One region of the Providencia sp. PROV_01 genome, then DNA from elsewhere that is predicted to be linked to it. Evidence: predicted binding sites of a transcription regulator. Region 1 holds the regulator's gene; the other holds the start of a gene.
What was found. The regulator PhoB, encoded in region 1, activates phosphate uptake and scavenging genes when phosphate is short. The targets are predictions, from matches to a motif close to CTGTCATAAAACTGNCNNAT.

Region 1 (7,899 bases):
AAAGATCTTTTTCTATTCTTTCAGAAGTCTAAATCCACACTATTTATCAGTGATTAAATAGACAGGACAAAAAACTTTAATTCAAACTCATAGGAGTAAATTATGGTTCTGGTAACACGTCAAGCCCCTGACTTTACTGCAGCAGCTGTTTTAGGTAACGGTGAAATCGTTGAAAACTTCAACTTAAAAAAACACATTGCTGGTAAACCTGCTGTCATCTTCTTCTGGCCAATGGATTTTACTTTCGTTTGCCCTTCAGAGCTGATCGCATTTGACCGCCGCTATGAAGAATTCCAAAAACGTGGTGTAGAAATCATCGGTGTTTCTTTTGACTCTGAGTTTGTTCATAACGCATGGCGTCAAACATCCGTAGATAAAGGCGGTATTGGTGAAGTTAAATACCCAATGGTTGCTGATATCAAACGTGAAATCATGGCAGCATACGGCATCGTGCACCCAGATGCAGGCGTTGCCCTGCGTGGCTCTTTCCTCGTTGACAAAGACGGTATTGTTCGCCACCAAGTGGTTAATGACCTACCATTAGGCCGTAATATCGACGAAATGCTGCGTATGGTTGACGCGCTGCAATTCCACGAAGAGCACGGTGATGTTTGCCCAGCTCAGTGGGAAAAAGGCCAAGAAGGTATGAATGCATCTCCAAAAGGCGTTGCTGACTACCTGACTAAAAACTCTGCAAAACTGTAATTCGTTACGCGAGTTTTAGAAAAGCGGGCATCAAGCCCGCTTTTTACTTTTGTGAACCAAGTCTATCTTTTCTCTTCCTACTCGCAATTATTCCACTCAGTTAACAATTCTTAACTCAAATACTCAATGTTTTGTATTATTGTGTGCTATACATTAAAAACACAAATAATTAACAAACTATTCATATTGAATATTTGTGCGATAGAACAACTCAATTAACCCTAACTGGGAGATACGAATGATAAAAACATCATTACGCCCTGCGGTTCTATTTCTTTCCTTACTTGTTTCTAATCAGCTGTATGCCGCTTCTGAACCTGCCGTTGAAGCAAAAAAAGGTATGGTTGTTTCCTCCCAACATTTAGCATCACAAATTGGGGCTGATATTCTAAAATCAGGCGGCAATGCTATTGATGCCGCTGTTGCGGTAGGATATGCACAAGCCGTAGTTAACCCTTGCTGTGGCAATATCGGCGGTGGTGGCTTTATGACTATTCATCTAGCCGATGGCAAAGATTTATTTATTAATTTCAGAGAAACCGCGCCCGGTGCCGCTAGTGCAGATATGTATTTAGACAAAGACGGTAAGTTAATCAAAGATGCGAGCCTATATGGATACCTCGCGTCAGGTGTACCAGGTACCGTTAAAGGCCTAGACTATGCCTTAGAAAAATACGGTACGATGAGCCGCCAGCAAGTAATGGCGCCGGCTATTAAATTAGCAAGAGAAGGCTTTGTGCTGACTAGAGCGGATACTGATGTCCTCGACACCACGACAGAACGTTTTAAACAAGACCCAGAAGTCGCACGTATCTTCTTAAAACCGGATGGTCGTTCTTTCCAACCCGGTGACTTGTTAGTTCAGACCGATTTAGCTAACACCTTAGAAAAAATTGCCCAAAATGGCCCTTCTGCTTTTTACAAAGGAGAAATCCCCAAAATTGTGGAAGAAGCCTCTAAGAAAAATGGCGGCATCTTAACCGCAAAAGATTTTGCAGATTTTACTATCACAGATACAGCGCCTGTTAGCTGTACCTATAGAGGCTATCAATTTATTTCTGCACCACCACCAAGTTCAGGTGGAGTGACTATCTGCCAAACGCTTAATATCTTAGAAGGGTATGACCTCAAAGAAATGGGCTTTAACTCCGCGGACTATATTCATACTCTAACGGAAGCGATGCGCCATGCTTATATGGACAGAAATACCTTCCTCGGTGATCCTGAGTTTGTCGATAACCCAACGGAAAAGCTACTCAGCAAAGCCTATGCAGAAGAGTTACGCAAAGAAATCAAACCCAACCAAGCAACGCCATCCACGCAAGTTCAACCAGGAATAGGGCCTCACGAAAAACCGGAGACCACGCATTACTCTGTCGTCGATGAAAAAGGAAATGCGGTTTCAACTACTTACACGATTAATGGTCGCTTTGGCTCTGTGGTGATCCCGCCCGGAACTGGCTTTTTCTTAAACGATGAAATGGATGACTTCACCACCAAAGTAGGTGAAAAAAACCTGTATGGTTTAGTACAAGGTGAACGCAATTCTATTGCACCAGGTAAGCGCCCACTGTCATCCATGAGCCCAACTATCGTGACGAAAGATGGCAAAGTATTTCTAGTTCTCGGTTCACCCGGAGGCTCACGAATTATTTCGATTACGCTGCAAACCGCTTTAAATATTATCGACCATGGTATGCCACCACAAGAAGCCGTTAATGCACCGCGTATTCACCACCAGTGGCTCCCTGATGAGGTTTATTATGAGCAAAGAGGCGTTTCTAAAGACACCTTAGCACTACTCGATAAAATGGGTTACCAGATGGTTGAACAAACACCGTGGGGTGCCGCCGAGCTGATTATGGTCGCGATCCCTGAAGGAGCTGGTGTTAGTGCCAAATCTTCGGGTAATGATTCCGCTGTTTCAGGGAAAGTTCGCGAAGGTTTCATTTATGGCTCTAACGATGTACGTCGCCCAGCAGGGAGTGCTGTCGGTGTTGATTAATGGCCTAATAAAATAGAAAAAGGAGCTATTTAGCTCCTTTTTTGTAATTTCAATTAATTACACTTGCTTATGCTGTGCAGCAGGTGACACAAACTTATCGCATAAAATAGCCACGACCATCACAACAACAGTTGGTAATACCCAGACTAAGTCTTGTTTATACAGTGGCATTGCTGTCATCCATTCAGGAATATAACCTTTAAGATGGTCTGACGCTTTTACGGCACCGATTAAACCGACGACAAAGCTAACTAACATTGTCGGCGCAATCACTATCGTTGGGTTTTTCCACCACTTCAAAGTAAAGCTTAATAAAATTAAGACAATACAAGGTGGATAAATTGAAACTAGCACGGGTAATGAGAAGGCGATTAACTTACTCAAACCTAAGTTTGAGATCACCATGGAGAACACACCCAAGATCAATACCAGTTTACGGTAAGAAATCGGTACATAGCGGCTAAAGAACTCGGCACAGGCACAAGTTAAACCCACGGCAGTTACCATACAGGCAACAAAGATTAATACCGCAAGGAAGAAGCTACCGTAATTACCAAAAGTATATTGAACATAGGTATGTAAAATATCAGCGCCATCAGCAGGGTTTGGAATTAACGAACCGCTATTCTCACCAAGCTTAAACAAGGACAAATAGACCAGAGTTAATAATACCCCTGCAATTAACCCTGCCCACATAGTGTAACGGGTTAATAGTGAAGAGTTTTCGATACCCCTTGAACGCGCCGCATTAACAATAACGATACCAAATACCATAGCACCAAGGGTATCCATAGTTAGATAACCATTGATAAAGCCATTCGAGAAAGCCATCTCACGGTATTCTATTGTAGAAGGGATCGGATCCCCCGCAGGCCACATGACAGCCGCAATACCCAAAATAGCCAAGGCTAACATTTTTACAGGTGCTAAAATGTGCCCAACGCTATCGAGCAGTTTTCCGGGATATAGTGAAATACCGATAACTAAAACGAAGTAAACTACGCTGTAGATAAGTAACAGCATATCGGACTCACCACCGAATAAAGGTGCGATACCGACTTTATAGGATACAGTCGCCGTTCTTGGCGTTGCAAATAGAGGCCCTACAGACAAATAAGCAACAACCGCCAATAGTAACCCTGCCGTTTTGCCAACGGGTGTACTGAGCGCTTCAATGCCCCCACCCACTTTAGCTAGCGCAATAACGGTTAAAACAGGTAAACCCACGCCTGTAACCAAAAACCCTAGTGCCGCAGTCCAAACTTGTTCCCCTGCCTGCAAGCCAACCATGGGGGGAAAGATAATGTTTCCTGCCCCTACGAATAACGCAAAAGTCATAAAGCCTAATGCGATGATATCTCTTGATGATAAACGATGAGCCATATTATGTTATTTTTAAGTGACAAAATAGAAAATTATGGGTTTACACTTAGCAACCCTTTGAAATATATATAGCGAGATAGAATTCTGATAAACATACTGTTAACAATATAAAAAAGCATGTTTGTTTGTATCATACGAAATGAAAAGTCAAAAAACAGAAAAATTCGCCAATAACTGACAACAAGTAGAACTTTTATAGGGCAAAAAGGCAATAGCAAACCGAAAAACAAGAATAAATAACTAAACTAATTTTCAGAACTAGTGATTACTTTCAGTAAAATCCCAATACTCGTTATATGCTTTGCTCGAAAAATGAACAACTCGTCTTTTTCTGGTGATTAAAATTGATTATTTAACAGAATATATAATTAATGTGATAGCAATAATCAGCATTAAATATATATGTTTTGAATTTAATACAGGTATGGATTGATAAATAGAAATAATCCACTTTATTAATATTTTGATTATATTAACAAAGTGGAATTATTTACCCATTTTTAAGTTTTTTGTCATCAACAATAAATACTGGCGGTAAAGTAAATGAAAACTCACTCCCTTTACCTAATTGACTTGTTACCACCAATTGGCTGCTATGGTGCTGTAATGCATGTTTAACAATAGCCAACCCAAGGCCGGTACCTCCACCGCCTTGGCGGGAGCGTGCTTTATCTACCCGATAAAACCGTTCTGTCAAACGAGGAATATGCTCTGTAGGTATCCCTTGCCCGTTATCTCTCACACTAAAACGAGCACCCTGACCATTTCTTTGCCATTCAACCCAAATTTTGGTGCCTTCTGGCGTATGGCTGATTGCGTTATAGACTAAATTCGCCACTGCACTTCGTAATTGTTCTTCATTACCATGGACACGCAATTTTTCATCAACATGAAATTCAAACTGGTGGCGCCCTTGGCTTAAACTTAACGCTTCTTGCTCAATCATTTTGAGAATGACAGGGATATTCACTTGCTCATCAAGGTTAATTTGAGGAGCAATTTCTATACGTGATAACTGCAAAAGCTGTTTAACCAAGTTATCCATACGATGAGTTTGCTCTTGCATGACATGCAGTGCTTTTTTATTGGCCGCAGTGACATTTTCTTGGTCATCCATGACTTCAAGGTAGCCTTGAATGACAGTAAGAGGAGTTCGTAATTCATGGCTTACATTCGCAAAGAAGTCCCTACGGGCCTTTTCCAAACGGCGTTTTTCTGTCACATCTCGAGCTACCATCAATAACTGCCCTTCGGTATACGGCAAGATACGAAATTCAACAATTTCACCACTATTGAGCTCGATAGTCAGCGCTTGGTCATAACGCTTAATGGTGAAGTATCGGCTAAAATCTGGGTAACGTAATAAATTAAAAATATGTTGGCCATTATCTTCAGGCCAACGGAAACCGAGTAAAGCCTGCGCATGACGATTACACCAGAAGATATTCCCTTCTGTTGTCATCATAACCACGGCATCAGGTAGTGATTCTGCACCACTACGAAACCGTTTAATTAACTGGCCTAGCTCACGACGGCGTTTACGATTACGTTGTTGCATCTGGTAGATGCCATAAAATATCGGTTCCCACCCTCCTTTCCCCTCGGGTGGTAACATGCTTTTATCGAGCCACAACCAGTAAGAAAGTTTAAGTAGGTTATACCCATGCCATGTCAGTGCAGCAAGTAGCGATATCACTAATAGCCACGCTAGGTGGCCAATAAAAACCGATAAGATAAGGGCGGGTAAGATAAATAAAAACAGCCCCCAAATCAGCTGCTTAATCGATAAACGTTCAAGCACGCATGCCTCTCCCTTTGTGGTTTTTAGTAACGGATAGAAAAACGATAACCTGTACCGCGTACAGTTTGTACCATTTTATCATGACCTTCCGTCTCTAGTGCCTTTCTTAACCGCCGAATATGGACATCAACGGTTCTATCTTCCACATACACATTGGCTCCCCATACATAATTTAGTAGCTGTTCTCTACTATATACGCGTTCAGGGTGAGTCATGAAGAAATGCAGTAATTTATATTCAGTTGGCCCCATATCGATAGGGATTTCATTGCTGGTCACACGATGAGAAGTAGGGTCTAACGTTAACCCATTCATTTCAATAATATCTTCCGTCGCCATTGGTGAAATACGACGTAAAATTGCCTTTACCCGAGCGATTAATTCCTTTGGTGAAAACGGCTTAATCAGATAGTCATCCGCGCCAACTTCCAAACCTTTTACGCGGTCTTCTTCTTCTCCTCGTGCGGTTAACATCATGACAGGAACGTCACGTGTTGCGCTATCACGCTTCATATGCTTAATTACTTGGATACCGGAGCCCCCTGGGATCATCCAATCCAGTAGTACGAGATCGGGTAGAGGGTCAACGAGTTGTGCAATCGCACTGTCATAATCATCAGCTTCAATAGGCTGAAAACCATTCTGTTCTAATACAAAACAAACCATTTCTCGGATGGGCGCTTCATCTTCAACAACTAGAATGCGTCTTGCCATGATTGTTCCTGTAAAATTAAGAAGACATTTAAAATGTGAAAGTATTATGCGTCACTTTTATGACAGAATTATGAATATCAATGAGCAAAACTCATATTAATCTTTATTTTAGCGGTTAAATGTCATTTAAGTGAAATATTTCCGCAACATGGTAATAAAGCCGCAAACATCCCTCAACGAGTTATCTGGATCAGGTATACTTAGTTATCGAACGCTCGTGCACATTATTGTTGATAGGAATTGATAGCTCATGCGCATTATTCATACTTCAGACTGGCACCTTGGTCAGTATTTTTTTACCAAAAGCCGTGCGCCTGAGCACCAACATTTCTTGAATTGGCTCGTTGAACAAGTGGAATTACATCACGTTGATGCAGTCATCGTTGCTGGTGATATCTTCGATACAGGCTCTCCGCCTAGCTATGCACGTGAACTGTACAACAAATTTATTGTTGATTTACAAAAAACAGGCTGCCAATTAGTCATTTTAAGCGGTAATCACGACTCAGTTTCTGTACTCAATGAATCAAGTGCTCTACTTCGTTACTTAAATACACAAGTCATTACGTCGGGAAGTGAGCCCCATGTTGTTACCTTAGTCAATAAACAGGCTCAACCTATTGGTTTAGTCTGTGCCATTCCTTTTTTACGCCCTCGAGATATTCAACTAAGTATTGCAGGACAAAATATTGAAGAGAAACAACGCTCGCTGCAAACAGCTATTCATGATCATTACCAAGCCAGCTACCAACTCGCGCTAGAACAGCGAACCGCTTTGGGGCTGGATATTCCAATTATTGCAACAGGCCATTTAACTGTTGTCGGCGCAGCCTTAACTGACTCTGTACGAGATATTTATATTGGTACGTTAGATGCGTTTCCTTCAGGGGCTTTTCCGCCTGCTGACTATATCGCCCTTGGCCATATTCACCGGTCCCAAGTGATTGGAGGACAAGAAAATATTCGCTACTGCGGTTCACCTATTGCATTGAGCTTTGACGAAACAACACAACAAAAAAGTGTCTGCCTTGTTGAATTCAGCGGAAGTGAATTGACTCAAATCACACCACTGGAAATCCCGACTATTCAGCCATTACAAAGTATTAAAGGCTCCTTAAACCAAATAGAACAGCAATTAGAGATATGGAAAGATTACCAAGGTGATAAACCGGTTTGGCTTGATATTGAAGTTGCTTCACAAGATTACCTCGCTGATATCCAACAACGTATTGAAGCTTTGACACAAGACCTCCCAGTCGAAGTCGTAATACTACGCCGTGCACGCAAGCAAA
Region 2 (7,899 bases), 2.9 Mb from region 1:
CGGCGACGATGTTCAGGGTCAACCATGTCGATGAAGTCAATAATAATAATACCGCCTAAGTTACGTAAACGCAGTTGCCTTGCTATCGCTTGAGTCGCCTCGATATTAGTATTGAAGATGGTTTCTTCAAGATTACGATGGCCAACAAATGCCCCAGTATTGATATCAATCGTCGTCATGGCTTCAGTTTGGTCGATAATCAAATAACCACCTGATTTTAGCTCCACTTTTCGATCCATGGCTCGCTGAATTTCGTTTTCAACGTCAAACAAGTCAAATATTGGCTGATTACCTTGATAAAGTTCGAGCTTAGCCGTCATTTCTGGTACATACTCTTCGATAAACTCTTGCAATTGAGTATAGGTCAAACGGGAGTCAACACGAATACGATCAAGATGAGCACCTGCAAAATCACGGATAATGCGGTAAGCAAGCGCTAATTCACCATAGATTTTTGTGCGAGTCACATTACGTTTTTTTCGTTCAATCACTTTCGCCCACAGGCGCTTTAAGAAGGCCGCATCCTGTTTAACTTCCTCTTCCCCGACCCCTTCTGCTGCCGTACGGATGATAAAACCACCATTTTCATCACAATACTGTGAAACACACTCTTTTAGGCGTTCTCTTTCAACTTCACTTTCAATGCGTTGAGAAACGCCTACATGGGAAGCTCCTGGCATAAAGACCAAATAGCGAGAAGGGAGAGTTATATCTGTAGTAAGGCGAGCGCCTTTGGTGCCAAGGGGGTCCTTGACGACTTGAACGATTAAATCTTGTCCTTGCTTAACGAGCTCAGCAATATCCCTGACATGAAAGTTTTTTTGTTCGTCACCCGCAATGCATTCCGTATGGGGCATAATATCCGAAGCATGCAAAAAGGCCGCTTTATCTAGACCAATATCAACAAAGGCCGCCTGCATCCCCGGTAAGACACGGCTCACGCGGCCTTTGTAAATATTCCCTACTAATCCTCTTTTTGCTTCTCGCTCAACATGAATTTCTTGTAATATCCCACCATCAATATAAGCAACGCGCGTTTCAGATGGTGTAATGTTCACTAATAGTTCCGCAGTCATGACTTCCCCTTACCATCACTTAACGCTAAAAATCGCTGAATTAGCTCGTCTGTTTCAACCAGTGGTAAACCAACAACCCCATGGTAGCTGCCATTGATTTTACGTATAAAACGCCCACCAATGCCTTGAATTCCATAAGCGCCAGCCTTATCCATTGGCTCTCCTGACTGTATATAATCCCGTATTTCGAGTAAAGATAACTCGCGGAATGTCACATCTGTCACAATTAGTGACTGTATCGTCTGTTGACGGTTGGATAAGGCAATCGCCGTCATCACTTGATGAGTTTTTCCCGATAACGCACTTAGCATCTCTTCTGCATGCTGGCAATCGCGCGGTTTTTCCAAAATTTTGCCTGCAAGAACAACAATAGTATCAGCGCCCAAAACAGGTTGATTATCGGGTGCTATCGCAACACCAGCTAAAGATTTATCTCGTGCAAGACGTTGAACATAGTCTTGAGGCGTCTCCCCTTCCTGCCACAGCTCTTCTACCTCTGGACGTAAGATTTCAAAAGTATAATTAAGTTGCTGAACAAGTTCACGTCTACGGGGTGAGCCAGACGCAAGATAAATTAAACACATAAACTGTATTCCCAGTCAGAGTGACAACTAACATGCTAACATACTGAAAATTGCCGACGAGTTTTACGTAAAAGCAAAAATAGCCATGGCCATAGAATACCATTCACTAAGCTATTCCAAAATACTTGCGGATGGAATAATACTTGTGATGATAAAAATTCAGCCCAAAAAACAGCAAGATCCTGAATGATAGTCAGCAACATAATCACCAACGCTTGCTGCCACAGCGCCATATTACGCAACAACTGGTGCTTATAAGAGACGAGATAGCAAATAATGCTAAAAGAGAGGGCATGTACCCCCAGTGCTGAACCCTGAATGGAATCAACGATAATCCCTAAGATAAAGCTCGTGCCAACACTCACACGGTGTGGTAGCGCCATCACCCAATAAGTGAGAATCAACAGAAGCCATGATGGCCGGTAAAAGCTGAGTTGCTCCGGCCAAGGCATGACTTGCAAAATCAAGGCAATAAAAAACGATAACCAAATGATGGCGCGGCCATTTCCACGATACTCATCCATGCTAATTTACTCTCTTGCCCATAACCATACTGTGTTTCCTCTACTTATGGTTGTGACGTCGGAGCCATTGAGGGTGGCAATGGAGGCCCCTGAATTTCATTCGGGTTAGGTAATACTTGCGGCAATACTTTCATTAAGCGTTCATTTGCTGCCCGATAGACTTCCGAAGGCTGTAGTGGCGTTTTAGGGTCGTTATCATTTCCCCATAATAACAGAAGGTAACGTAAACGCTGCAATTCGGCGCTCGGCTTCGCGCTAATGATGGTATACGCTCGTTGTGTGTCGTGTTTTACGGCAGAGACCACCCCTACTGGATAACCTTCAGGGAAACGCCCCCCTAGCCCTGACGTGACAAGGACGTCACCAACACGAATATCGGTATTTTCAGGTAACGGTTCTAATTGGATATCATCAGCACATCCAGAACCGGCTGCAATCACACGAACATCATTACGTAATACTTGCACAGGCAATGCATGGGTAGTGTCACAAATTAGCAGGACACGGCTATTAAAATTACTTACCCCAACCACTTGGCCAACAACACCTTTATCACTAATAACAGGCTGCCCTTCATAAACGCCTTCATTACTGCCTTTATCTATAACCACTTGGTCACGATATGGCGTATTCGCGCCTGAAATAACTTGCGTTACCATCATGTGTTCATCTTGGCGAAGTGGTGAGCCAAGTAACTCCCTTAAGCGTGCATTTTCCTGCTTAAGTTGCTCTAAAAGCAAGTTGTCCGCTTTTTTCAGTAATAGCTCTTGTCGTAAGGCTTTGTTTTCGAATTGCAGTTGTTCTCTTGAAGAGAAACTTTCCGAAATATTATCTAGAAATTGGCGTGGGCCATTCGCTAAAAAATAGAATGGGCTAACCGCCGTGTCTAAGTAGTTACGGACTTTATTGAAAGGCTCAAAACGATGGTCAATCACCACCAGTACAAGTGCAATGATTACCGCAAAAAATATGCGTAACTGTAGGGATGGACCTCGCCTAAAAATTGGCTTCATGTGTGGCTAAGTTTCGCTAATGTCAGAGGAACAAAAAATAGTCAAAACAGTTGGAGAACCTCCCCAACCGTTTCTAAAAGGCCATTTAGTCTTCGCTAAACAGGTCGCCACCGTGCATATCAATCATTTCTAACGCTTTACCGCCGCCACGCGCGACACAAGTTAGTGGATCTTCTGCAACAATAACCGGGATACCCGTTTCTTCCATCAATAAGCGATCTAAATTACGAAGAAGCGCGCCACCACCCGTTAAGACCATACCGCGTTCTGAGATATCTGAGGCCAGTTCAGGAGGACACTGTTCAAGTGCTAGCATTACCGCACTGACAATTCCTGTCAGGGGTTCTTGCAATGCTTCTAAAATTTCATTGGAATTCATTTTAAATCCGCGAGGCACACCTTCAGCAAGGTTACGACCGCGAACTTCAATCTCGTAAACTTCATCGGTTGGGAAAGCAGAACCAATTCCATGTTTGATGCGTTCTGCTGTCGCTTCACCTATCAGCGAGCCGTAATTACGACGTACATAGTTAATGATAGACTCATCGAAACGGTCACCACCAATACGTACCGAAGAAGAGTAAACAACGCCATTTAAAGAAATAACAGCGACTTCTGTCGTACCACCACCAATATCAACAACCATTGAGCCTGTAGCTTCTGATACAGGTAACCCAGCACCAATAGCTGCAGCCATCGGCTCTTCAATTAAGAAGACTTCACGCGCACCCGCACTTAGCGCGGACTCACGAATGGCTTTACGCTCAACTTGTGTTGCACCAACAGGCACACAAACAAGGACTCGCGGACTAGGGCGTAAAAAACTGTTACTATGAACTTGTTTGATGAAGTGCTGTAACATTTTTTCAGTCAAGAAAAAGTCAGCGATAACACCGTCTTTCATTGGCCTGATTGCCGAAATATTGCCTGGTGTACGTCCCAGCATCTGCTTCGCTTCACCACCGACTGCAGCAACGCTTTTTGGCGATCCAGAGCGGTCTTGACGAATAGCAACTACAGAGGGTTCATTTAATTTTACGCCTTGTCCTTTGACATAAATAAGGGTATTGGCCGTACCCAAGTCAATAGACAGGTCATTAGAAAACATGCCACGAAATTTTTTAAACATAACGAAAGAGTTATCCTGCAAGCTGGGGACGAATTTAAACCCGTCTACTCTACCAACCACTTGAAGCTGCCTCAAGGCGTTAATGAGCTGCTTCTATAAATATGGTTAATTCATCTATTTTTCACGTACCGTACTGTACATGCTTCTTATGTAAACGAAGCAGATAAAAACCCCAAAAATAGATATTAATTGTATTCTTTACCTACAGGATAAAATTATACAGAAAAACATCTACTCTTTGGTTGTTATATACTCCATCTTTTTCTTCCCAGTGTGACAAGTTATTGGGGCAACAAGTTCAAATATTATTTAGTTCTTTTTATTATTGCTACACACTGGCTATTTCCAATACAAATTGGGTGAATTCGCTGGGTGTTCGCTCTATTATCTACCAAAAACGCGGCAAATTTATGTCAATACGCAAAATGAATCCGTCGAGATGCGATATTTTGCATGATAAAAGCCTATTTATGCCAGAAAAAAATTATTTTTTACAAATTAATTACAATATTAATAGCTTAAACACTGTCACTACGTCAATGAATTACCCGCAAATTTTAGGCACTTTTAAAGTACATATTTAATCATTTTATTAGGAGTGAAAGATGAAAGCTCTCATCCTGCAACAATCGGAAGATAAAATTATCTCTGGCATTCAACCTCTAACGACAGAAATGCTCCCGGCCGGTGATATTATAGTCGATATTCATTGGTCCACACTCAATTATAAAGATGGGTTAGCCATTTGTGGAAAGGCGGGAGTTGTTCGCCAATATCCGATGGTACCTGGTATCGATTTTTCAGGCGAGATCCACCACAGTGAAGACCCACGCTTCCAAGTTGGCCAACATGTGCTACTGACTGGATGGGGGGTTGGTGAAACGCATTGGGGGGGTTTAGCGTCTCAAGCAAGGGTTCCGGCTAAATATTTAACGCCTCTTCCAGAGAATTTATCTTTAAAGCAAGCGATGGTTATTGGCACTGCTGGCTTTACCGCTATGCTTTGCGTAAACGCTTTAGAAGAAGCGGGTGTGACGCCAGATAAAGGCGAAGTCATCGTGAGTGGCGCTAGCGGTGGTGTTGGTAGTACTGCCGTGCAATTACTGTCTCTACTGGGTTATGAGGTTGTCGCGATTTCAGGTCGAGAAGAAAACAGCAGTTACCTGCAAAGTTTAGGTGCCAAGAGAGTATTACCTCGCAGTGATTTCACTCACCCTGCTAAGCCATTAGACAAACAGCTATGGACAGGGGCGATTGATACTGTAGGCGGTGAATTACTCGCCAATCTTCTTGCACAAACGCACTATAATGGTACTGTTGCTGCCTGCGGTTTAGCCGGTGGCTTCGACTTACCAACTAGCGTCATGCCATTCATTTTACGTAATGTCCGCCTACAAGGTGTGGATTCTGTTTACTACCCTGCTGCAAATCGCACTAAAGTATGGCAGCGCCTTGCAGATACTCTCCCCGCGGCTTTCTATGAGCAAGTCAGCAATGAGATTAAATTAGAAGATTGTGTCGAATATGCAAAAAAACTCTTAAAAAATGAAGTCACTGGGCGTACGCTAGTTAACCTACTAGCGGAGTAACGCATTTATTGCGGTACTCCCGCCTAAATAGGGATTACCGCACATTTTCAAAAATAAATTCGGGTAATTTCTCTGATAAGACCAGTATTTTGCTGCTATATGTCACGAAATAATTATAATGACGGACTTTGTCAGTAGAAAATCCATTTATTTTTATGATAAAAGATGACAAACGCTTAGCATCGCGTTATGTTGTCGGGCTATTGATAATATCGTCGGAGTTAGCAGCATAATGGCAGAAGATATTCACATTTTACTCTTGAATGGGCCAAACCTGAACCTGCTAGGTACACGGGAACCTGATAAATACGGCAACCAAACTCTTGCTGATATCGTATCCAAGCTCGAGGCAGAGGCAAACCCGCTAGGAGTAAAACTGAGTCATTTTCAGTCAAACGCAGAATTTGAACTCATCGATAAAATTCATGCTGCACGTCATGATGTTGATTTTATCCTCATCAATCCGGCTGCATTCACACATACCAGTGTTGCACTACGTGATGCATTACTCGCGGTGAGTATCCCGTTTATCGAGATCCACCTGTCTAATGTGCATGCTAGGGAATCATTTCGCCAACATTCTTATTTCTCCGATAAAGCTATCGGTGTAATTTGTGGTCTAGGTGCTGATGGTTATAGTTTTGCTTTACAGGCAGCGGTTAACCGTCTGCGCCTAATTAATTCAATCCAAATATAAGAGTACGGAATCATATCCATGGATATTCGTAAAATTAAAAAGCTGATCGAGCTGGTCGAAGAGTCTGGCATTTCTGAACTGGAAATTTCTGAAGGGGAAGAGTCAGTACGTATCAGCCGCGTTTCACCTGCTGCTCAGGTTATGGCTGCACCTCAACAGTATTACTCAGCACCGGTTGCACAACAACCTGCTCTGGCTAATGCAGTTGCACCATCTGAAGCAATGGTAGCGCCAGCTGCACCAGCCGCAGTTGCAGGTCACCAAGTTCGCTCACCAATGGTCGGTACTTTCTACCGCGCACCAAGCCCAGAAGCGAAGCCATTTGTCGAAGTTGGTCAAACGGTCAGCGTTGGTGATCCACTTTGCATCGTTGAAGCGATGAAAATGATGAACCAAATCGAAGCAGATAAAGCAGGCGTTGTTAAAGCCATTCTGTTGCAAAACGGTGATGCAGTAGAATTTGACGAGCCATTAGTTGTCATCGAATAACGAGGCGTTTCCATGCTGGAAAAAATTGTTATTGCTAACCGTGGAGAAATCGCATTACGTATTTTGCGTGCCTGTAAAGAACTTGGCATCAAAACAGTAGCGGTTCACTCTACGGCAGATAGCGATCTAAAACACGTGTTACTGGCTGATGAAACAATTTGTATCGGCCCAGCAGCATCAGCGAAAAGTTACTTAAATATCCCTGCGATTATCTCAGCAGCGGAAATTTCAGGTGCGCAAGCAATTCACCCAGGATATGGTTTCTTGGCTGAAAATGCAGATTTCGCAGAACAAGTTGAAAACTCAGGTTTTGTTTTTATCGGTCCAAAAGCTGAAACCATCCGCCTAATGGGTGATAAAGTTTCTGCCATTAACGCGATGAAAAAAGCCGGTGTACCTTGCGTTCCGGGTTCTGATGGCCCATTAGGGAACGACACTGAAAAAAATAAAGCCATCGCGAAACGTATCGGCTACCCTGTCATCATCAAAGCATCTGGTGGTGGTGGTGGTCGTGGTATGCGTGTGGTACGTAATGAGAAAGATTTAGAATCTTCTATCAACCTAACACGTGCTGAAGCGAAATCCGCTTTTAATAATGATATGGTTTACATGGAAAAATTCCTTGAAAACCCACGTCATATTGAAATTCAAGTCATGGCTGATGGCCAAGGCCATGCGGTTTACTTGGCTGAGCGTGACTGTTCAATGCAGCGTCGCCACCAAAAAGTGGTTGAAGAAGCACCAGCTCCAGGTATTACACCTGAAATTCGCCGCAATATCGGTGAGCGCTGTGCCAAT

Region 2: acuI (acrylyl-CoA reductase (NADPH)) is a predicted target of PhoB. The motif match lies at 4,724-4,743, and genes of this name have one in related genera.

What each region holds. Positions count from the first base shown of each region.
Region 1 covers NZ_JBRFKD010000002.1:1,082,164-1,090,062, reverse strand. The annotation lists gene ACU696_RS05525 (peroxiredoxin C) at 103-705, shown strand; gene ggt (gamma-glutamyltransferase) at 944-2,710, shown strand; gene brnQ (branched-chain amino acid transport system II carrier protein) at 2,768-4,093, opposite strand; gene phoR (phosphate regulon sensor histidine kinase PhoR) at 4,584-5,894, opposite strand; gene phoB (phosphate regulon transcriptional regulator PhoB) at 5,918-6,607, opposite strand; gene sbcD (exonuclease subunit SbcD) at 6,858-7,899, shown strand, end outside.
Region 2 covers NZ_JBRFKD010000002.1:3,978,114-3,986,012, forward strand. The annotation lists gene rng (ribonuclease G) at 1-1,076, opposite strand, end outside; gene ACU696_RS19290 (Maf family protein) at 1,073-1,660, opposite strand; gene mreD (rod shape-determining protein MreD) at 1,696-2,184, opposite strand; gene mreC (rod shape-determining protein MreC) at 2,229-3,197, opposite strand; gene ACU696_RS19305 (rod shape-determining protein) at 3,283-4,326, opposite strand; gene acuI (acrylyl-CoA reductase (NADPH)) at 4,932-5,915, shown strand; gene aroQ (type II 3-dehydroquinate dehydratase) at 6,148-6,612, shown strand; gene accB (acetyl-CoA carboxylase biotin carboxyl carrier protein) at 6,631-7,101, shown strand; gene accC (acetyl-CoA carboxylase biotin carboxylase subunit) at 7,114-7,899, shown strand, end outside.